DNA from 2 places in the Spirillospora sp. NPDC048911 genome. Region 2 is predicted to be linked to the other one. Evidence: riboswitches for the same ligand, from Rfam matches in the RefSeq annotation. Region 2 holds a riboswitch; the other holds the start of a gene.

Region 1 (3,692 bases), on a different contig from region 2:
CAGCCCTCGCGGGCGTCGGCCTCGTGGTCCTCCTCCGAGCCCGGCCGCTGGATCCACGACCAGCCCTCGCCCATCTTGTTCCAGGTCACCGGGCCGCCTTCGCCCGTCTCGCCCAGGACGCGCAGCGCCTTTTCCTCACCGATGCGCCACTTGGCGGACTTGACGAACTGGAAGACCGCGATGGGCCAGCCCTGGTTCCAGGCTCGCAGCGCCAGCCCGAACGCGGCGGTGGACTTGCCCTTGCCGGGGCCGGTGTGCACGACCACCAGCGGCCTGTTGCGGCGCTCGCGGGTCGTCAGCCCGTCCTCCGGCACGTACTCCGGCTTGCCCTGAGGCATCTCACGCCACCTTCCGCGCCGAACGGACGACGCCCGCGAGCGAGTCCGCCGCGAGCTCGTCCAGCCGGACGGCCTCGGCACCGAGCTGACCGGCCAGCCGCTGTGACAACCCGAGCCGCACCGGCCCGGACTCGCAGTCCACCACGACCGAGGCCACGTCCGTGAGCAGCCCCGCGACCGCCGCCGGGTCGGGTCCGTGCGTGGCGCGGCCGTCGGTGACGAGCACGAGCAACGGGCGGCGCGCCGGGTCGCGCAGCCGCTCGACGCGCAGCACCTCCGCCGCGCGCACAAGCCCGGCCGCCAGCGGGGTGCGGCCCCCGGTCGCGAGCCGCTCCAGCCGCCGCGCGCCCGCCTCGACGGAGGACGTCGGCGGCAGCGCAAGGGTGGCCTCCGTTCCCCGGAAGGTGATGAGCCCGACCTTGTCGCGCCGCTGGTAGGCGTCCAGGAGGAGGCTCAGCACCGCGCCCTTGACCGCGCGCATGCGCTGCCGCGCCGCCATCGAGCCGCTCGCGTCGACGACGAACAGCACCAGATTGCCCTCGCGCCCGTCCCGGACGACCTCGCGCAGATCCTCCGCGGCGACGATAAGGCCAGGGCCGCCGCGACCACGGGCGTGCTGGTGCGGCGCGGCGGCGCGCAAGGTCGCGGTCAGGTGCAGGCCGCGCGATCCGGGCTGCGCGCCCGAGACGCGACCGTACGGGCTCCGCGCCTTGGAACGGCGGCCGGGCGCGCCGGTGCCCGTCCCGGGGACGGTGAAGAGCCGGGGCTTGTACGCGGCGTCGGCGGGAGCGGGCTCGTTCGGCGCCGGCGCCGGTGCCTGCCCGTCCGGCGACCGCTGCTCGTCCGAAGCCGGTGGACCGTCACCGTCCCGAGGAGCGGGTCCGCCGCCGTCAGGCCCGCCTGGATCATCGTCGGGAGGCTCCGGCTCGCCGCGCTCCGCGTGCTCGTCCAGCACGTCGTCGAGCTTCTGCTCGTCCAGGCCGGGGGCGTCGAACGGGTCACGGCGGCGGCGATGCGGGAGGGCGAGACGCACGGCCGTCCGCACGTCGTCGGAGGTGACCTCCGTCCGGTCGTGCCACGCGGCCAGCGCGATCGCGGCGCGGGCGGTCACGAGGTCGGCGCGCAGGCCGTCCACCTCGAACGCGGCGCACACCGCCGTGATCTGGCGGAGGGCCGCGTCGGTCAGCACCACCCGCGAGAGCCTGCTCCGCGCGGCGGCGATCCGGCCGGCCAGCTCGGCCTCGGCCTCGGCCCAGCCCGCGGCGAAGTCCACCGGATCGTCATCGAACCGCAGCCGGCGCCGGACGACCTCCGCCCGCTCCCCGGGCTCGCGCGTGGCGGCCACCTCGACGGTCAGCCCGAACCGGTCGAGCAGCTGCGGCCGCAGCTCGCCCTCCTCGGGGTTCATGGTGCCGACGAGCAGGAAGCGCGCCGCGTGCCGGACGGAGACGCCCTCGCGCTCGACGTACGACTCGCCCATCGCGGCGGCGTCGAGGAGCAGGTCGACGAGGTGGTCGTGCAGCAGGTTGACCTCGTCGACGTAGAGGACGCCGCGGTGCGCGGCCGCCAGCAGGCCGGGTTCGAAGGCCTTCACGCCCTCGGTCAGCGCCCGTTCGAGGTCGAGGGAGCCGGTGAGCCGGTCCTCCGACGCGCCGACCGGCAGCTCCACCAGCCGCGCGGGCCTGCGCTCCGCCGAGTCGGCTCCGGCATGCGGGCCGTCGGGGTGCGGGCCGTCGGGGCACTCGGGATCGGGATCACCCGGGTCGCAGGAGAAGCGGCAGCCCGGCACGACGCCGACTTCGGGCAGCAGCCCGGCCAGGGCGCGGACGATCGTGGACTTGGCGGTGCCCTTCTCGCCGCGGACCAGCACGCCGCCCACGCTCGGGGAGACCGCGTTGACCAGCAGGGCCAGCTTGAGATCGGCCATGCCGACGACGGCGGAGAACGGATAGCGGGCACCGGCGCGGCCACGGCGGCTCGCCGGGAGATCGCGGCTGGTCGGCAGATCAGAGGGCACGCCTCATCGTCCTTCCTCGGGTGTCCACGCCCGTGGCGGTCAGGTCCGACGGCCGGAGTCTCCTGGCTCCCGGATCACCGCTCCCCCTCAGCCTTCCAGCGTTGCCGCCGTGGCGCACCAGAGAGGGAACTCCCCTGGTCACAGTTGCGGGACAGCCCCGGAATCGCACCGGGTTCCTCCGCTTCCGTCGCAGGCCAAGGATGGCACACCGCCGCGGGCCGCCCAAGAGGCGGCCGGGCGGCGGCCGCGAGGCGGCCGGGCGGGCGGGCTATTGGCGATGTGCCAATAACGTGTTCTACTGAGGTCATGCGACGAACCGGTGGACTTCCCTTCCGGCCAGGCGACGTCTCCTGGACGGTCATGCGCGAGCCGGTGCTCGGCCTCGGCGCCGCGCCGACGCTCCTGCTGCAGGTGACGCACCCGCTCGTGGCCGCGGGCGTCGAGCAGTACTCCGACTTCGAGAGCGACCCGTTCGCCCGGCTGTGGCGGACGGCCGACATCATGCTCAAGCTGTCGTTCGCCGAACCCGAGGTCTCGGCCCGCCAGTCCGCCAAGCTGCGGCGCGTGCACGAACGCGTCACCGGCGTCTCGGACGAGGGCGTCCGCTACCGCGCGCTGGATCCCGACCTCCTGCTCTGGGTCTGGGCGACGCTGGTGCACAACGGGCTCGACCTCTACCAGCGCACGTTCGGACGGCTGCCGTCAGGCGACCGCGAGCGGTTCTACCAGGAGCAGAAGCTGATCGCGTACGCGTGCGGCGTCCCCGAGGGCCACTGTCCCGTCATCTACGAGGACTTCCGCGCTTACTTCGACCGGATCGTCCAGGAGGAACTGCGCCCGACCACCGTCTCGGCCAAGCTCCTCGACACCACCCGCAAGCTGCCCATGCCGTGGCCGCTGGGCCCCGCCTACATCCGGCTCAACCTGCTCGCCGCCGGAGCGCTGCTGCCGCCCCGGCTGCGGAGCGAGCTGGGCGTCCCGTGGAGCCGGACGCGCTCCCTCGCGTTCGCCTCCCTCATCGAGGCCAACAAGACGGCGACCAAGGTCGTGCCCGTGTCGGTACGGCACCGCCCCACCGCCTACCTTGTCGCGCGGGAGCGGCCGTTGCGGCTCTTCGGGCAACCGCGGCGCCGGGCGGCATAGGCTGTCGGAGTGGCCCCTCCGTCTTCACGCCGTGCCGCCAGGGCGAGCTATCAGCGGCTTCCCCGGGATGAACGGCGCGACCAGATCCTCGGCGTGGCCCGCAGGATGTTCACCGAGCTGGCCTACGCCGACGTCTCCACCGCCGCGATCGCGCGCGAGGCGGGCGTCCAGCGCGGGCTGATCCACTACTACTT
Region 2 (3,692 bases):
GCCACCGTGCTCGGGGCGCTGGCCACCGGCCTGTCCACCGCCATCGACATCGTCTTCAACCGCGCCGTAGCCGAACCGGCAGTCGGCTGATGACAGACGCACCCAAAGCGGCCGCACCGAGGGCAGACGGTCCGAAGGAGGAGGCGTCAAGGGCGGAGGTGCCGAAGATGGAGGTAGCGAGGGCGGAGGCGGCGCAGGCGGAGGCGGAAATGGCGGCGGTGGATGTGGTTGCGGCTTTGCGGGGGGCGGGTGGGTTGGGGCCTTACTTTGAGATCGTCACCGACCCTGCCGAGGAGGCCGATCCGACGTGGCGTCCGCTGCCGGAGAAGGATCCGGAGCGCCTGGCGGGGCTCGTCGACGCGTACGCCCAGCGGCTCGGCACCGGCGAGCGGCGCGTGGCGGCCTCGATCCTCTTCCAGGGCCTGGCGTCCCGCCTGTGGTCGCCCACGGTGGCGGCCGCCGCGCTCGGCGTCGTTCCGGACCTGTCCAGCCTGCACTGGCGATGGGCGCCCGGCGCGCCGATCGCGCTCTGGCTCGCAGAGCCCTCGGGATGGCCGGGCTCGGCCGACCGCCTCTACGAGACGGTGGTGACCGGCCAACTGCAACCCTTGCGCGACACGATCCTCCAGGTCGTACGCCTGGCCGACGGCCTGCTCTGGGGGAACGCGGCGTCGGCCCTGGCCGGAACGCTCCGCGCTGGAACCCTCCGGCCGGACCTGGCCGCGCCGCTGAACACCCTTGTACGGGACCTGTTCTCCCGTGGCCCGCTCACCGGCACGGGCTCGTTCGAACAGGGCCGGGGCTTCGTGCGGCGCAGCTGCTGCCTCTACTACCGCGTCCCGCCCGGTGGCGAGATGTGCGGCGACTGCGTACTGCTGACCCGCTGAGCCGGTTCGGCCTGGTGTGTGCGGAAGGCTCGTTCTGTGAGGGCCCCGAAGAGCAGGCCCAACGTCGCCCAGAGCACCACCTGGATTCCCAGCGAGGCGATCCGGAAGTCCCACAGCACGGTGGCCGGGAAGCCGTCCGCGACCGCGTCGGGCTCGGGCGTGAACCGGTGGACGATCCCGACGACGACGGCGAAGCCCACCGCGGCCACGATCGTCGCGTTCCACGCCCCGAGCCTGGGCAGCAACCGGCGCTGCACGATCACCGCGGCGGCGGTGCCCAGGAGGCCGAGCGCCACCATGCCGAAGTAGAGCGTCGTCCGGCTGCCGATCGTGTCCGGATTGCCGACCGCCGGGGGTGTCGGCGGGTACTTCAGGAACGGCACGACCACCACCGCCACGAAGCCGCCGAGGGCGACCAGCGCCGCCGTGGCGCGGGCGTCGATCGCCCCGATCCGGCCGTAGGCGAACGCGAACGCGATGGCGAAGAGGCCGCCGACCGCCACGCCGTAGACCACCATCGCGGTGATCAGACCGGCCGTCTTCTGGGCGGTACGGCTGACGACCTCGGCCTCGGCCGCCTCACCACCGTGATGGTGCGTGGCCGCCCGGGCCTCCTCGAAGGAGATGGCGTGCCCCACCTGGGGTTCGCCGTAGATCCAGGCGATCACGAGCGCGAGCGCCGCCGCGGCGATCCCGGCGAGCATGCCGCGGATGAGAAGGGAGCGCATCATCAGTGGCAGGGGAACCCGAGCAGGTGCCGGCCGTCGTGCGTGAACTCGTGCACCCAGGTGCCGCTGAACAGGGAGGTGGCGCCCTGCTCGGCGCCGACGAAGTAGAGCAGCAGGAGGCCGAGGACGGCGGCGAGGACCGCCCAGGGCAGGATCTCGCGGACGGGGACGCGCAGCGGGACAGGCAGCTCCTGGACCTGCGCCGACGGCACGGTTGACTGGGCCATGGGATCTCCTCACGGGGTGCACTCGCCCCGGTGACGGGAGGACGGCAGGACAGTTCCTGACTTCCGGGAGCCTTGGCGGGCCGACCGGACACAGTGGCGGGACCGTCCTGGAATCGCACCAGGTTCCTGCGCACTGCCGCCTCGATGTGAACTTGTCCTGCTGAGCGTCCACTTCGCATGGGCACCGCGTCAAGTAGCCCCATCGGGTGACAGTCCAGGCCGGACGAGATGGTGATCTCGGATGGTGAGACCGGTGCTCACGAGCTGAGACGTTGGGGTAGAGTGCGCGCATGGTTTCCCGCAACATTCGGCTGGCCGTCATCCCGGGTGACGGGATCGGCCCGGAGGTCGTCGCCGAGGGGCTCAAGGTCCTGGAGGCCGTCGCCCCCGCGTCCGGCCTGGCGTTCGAGCAGACCCGCTACGACCTGGGCGCCGCCCGCTGGCACCGGACCGGCGAGGTGCTGCCCGACTCGGTGCTCGACGAACTGCGGGGCCAGGACGTCATCCTGCTCGGCGCCATCGGCGACCCGAGCGTGCCCAGCGGGACGCTGGAGCGCGGGCTGCTGCTGCGGGCCCGCTTCGAGCTCGACCACTACGTCAACCTGCGGCCGGTCAAGCTCCTGCCGGGCGCCGCGACCCCGCTGGCGGGCGTGCGGCCCGAGGACATCGACATGGTCGTCGTCCGCGAGGGCACCGAGGGCCCCTACACCGGCGTCGGCGGTGTGCTCCGCAAGGGCACCGACCACGAGGTCGCCACGCAGGAGAGCGTCAACACCGCGTACGGCGTCGAGCGGATCATCCGCTACGCGTTCGAGCAGGCCGCCGCCAGGCCCCGCAAGAAGCTCACGCTCGTCCACAAGGACAACGTGCTGACCTTCGCCGCCGGGCTCTACCAGCGCTACCTCAAGGAGCTCGCGGCCGAGTTCCCCGACGTCGAGACCGACTACTGCCACGTCGACGCGGCCACGATGTTCTTCGTCAACCAGCCGCAGCGCTTCGACGTGGTCGTCACCGACAACCTCTTCGGCGACATCATCACCGACCTCGGCGCGGCGGTCGCCGGCGGCATCGGGCTGGCCGCCTCAGGCAACATCAACCCGACCGGCGCCGCCCCCTCGATGTTCGAGCCGGTGCACGGCAGCGCCCCCGACATCGCGGGCCAGGGCAAGGCCGACCCGACCGCTACGATCCTGTCCGTCGTCATGCTGCTCGACCACCTCGGTGCCGCCGAGGCCGCACGGCGCGTCGAGCAGGCCGTCGCCGATGACCTGCTGGAGCGCCCGGGCCTGGGCGCCCGGTCCACGTCGCAGATCGGCGACGCGATCGCGAAGCGAGTATCCGGCTAGGGGCGCGCCTCTCTGGTCACCAGAGCGAACTCCGGGCGTGCCTCGCGGCGCGCCCGGATTTTTTCGTGCGCACCGTGATCAAGGAGTAGCACTCGGACGAAGTACGACAATGGGCATAAGGGAATGCCGGGCGGCGATGGGGCCGCGGCGGCGATCCGGGAGAGGACCGAGACGATGAGCAGCACCCTGGACTTCGAGATCAACCTGACCGGGCAGCCGACCCCGGCCGCCGAGCGCGAGCGCATCCTGGCCGATCCGGGGTGGGGTGTGCACTTCACGGATCACATGATCATGATCCGTTACCAGGAGGGCAAGGGCTGGTACGACGCCCGCCTGGAGCCCTACGGCCCGATCCCGATGGACCCGGCCAGCCAGGTCCTGCACTACTCCCAGGAGCTGTTCGAGGGGCTCAAGGCCTACCGGCAGGCCGACGGCTCGATCGTCACGTTCCGCCCGACCGCCAACGCCGCCCGGATGAACCGCTCCGCCCGCCGCATGGCGATG

What was found. A riboswitch is a leader RNA that binds a small molecule or an ion and turns the genes downstream of it on or off. The one in region 2 is predicted to bind cobalamin.
Region 1: it holds a riboswitch for cobalamin, as region 2 does, so the genes downstream of both, ACGFNU_RS30875 (putative cobaltochelatase) here and ACGFNU_RS08800 (CbtB-domain containing protein) in region 2, are expected to answer to the same signal.

The regions. Positions count from the first base shown of each region.
Region 1 is NZ_JBICUD010000007.1:283,346-287,037, forward strand. Features, by position in the region: gene cobO (cob(I)yrinic acid a,c-diamide adenosyltransferase) at 1-338, opposite strand, end outside; gene ACGFNU_RS30875 (putative cobaltochelatase) at 340-2,355, opposite strand; cobalamin riboswitch at 2,388-2,583, opposite strand; gene ACGFNU_RS30880 (oxygenase MpaB family protein) at 2,662-3,498, shown strand; gene ACGFNU_RS30885 (TetR/AcrR family transcriptional regulator) at 3,508-3,692, shown strand, end outside.
Region 2 is NZ_JBICUD010000002.1:357,820-361,511, forward strand. Features, by position in the region: gene ACGFNU_RS08785 (ROK family protein) at 1-90, shown strand, start outside; gene ACGFNU_RS08790 ((2Fe-2S)-binding protein) at 255-887, shown strand; gene ACGFNU_RS08795 (CbtA family protein) at 830-1,618, opposite strand; gene ACGFNU_RS08800 (CbtB-domain containing protein) at 1,618-1,842, opposite strand; cobalamin riboswitch at 1,872-2,018, opposite strand; gene ACGFNU_RS08805 (3-isopropylmalate dehydrogenase) at 2,133-3,188, shown strand; gene ACGFNU_RS08810 (branched-chain amino acid aminotransferase) at 3,363-3,692, shown strand, end outside.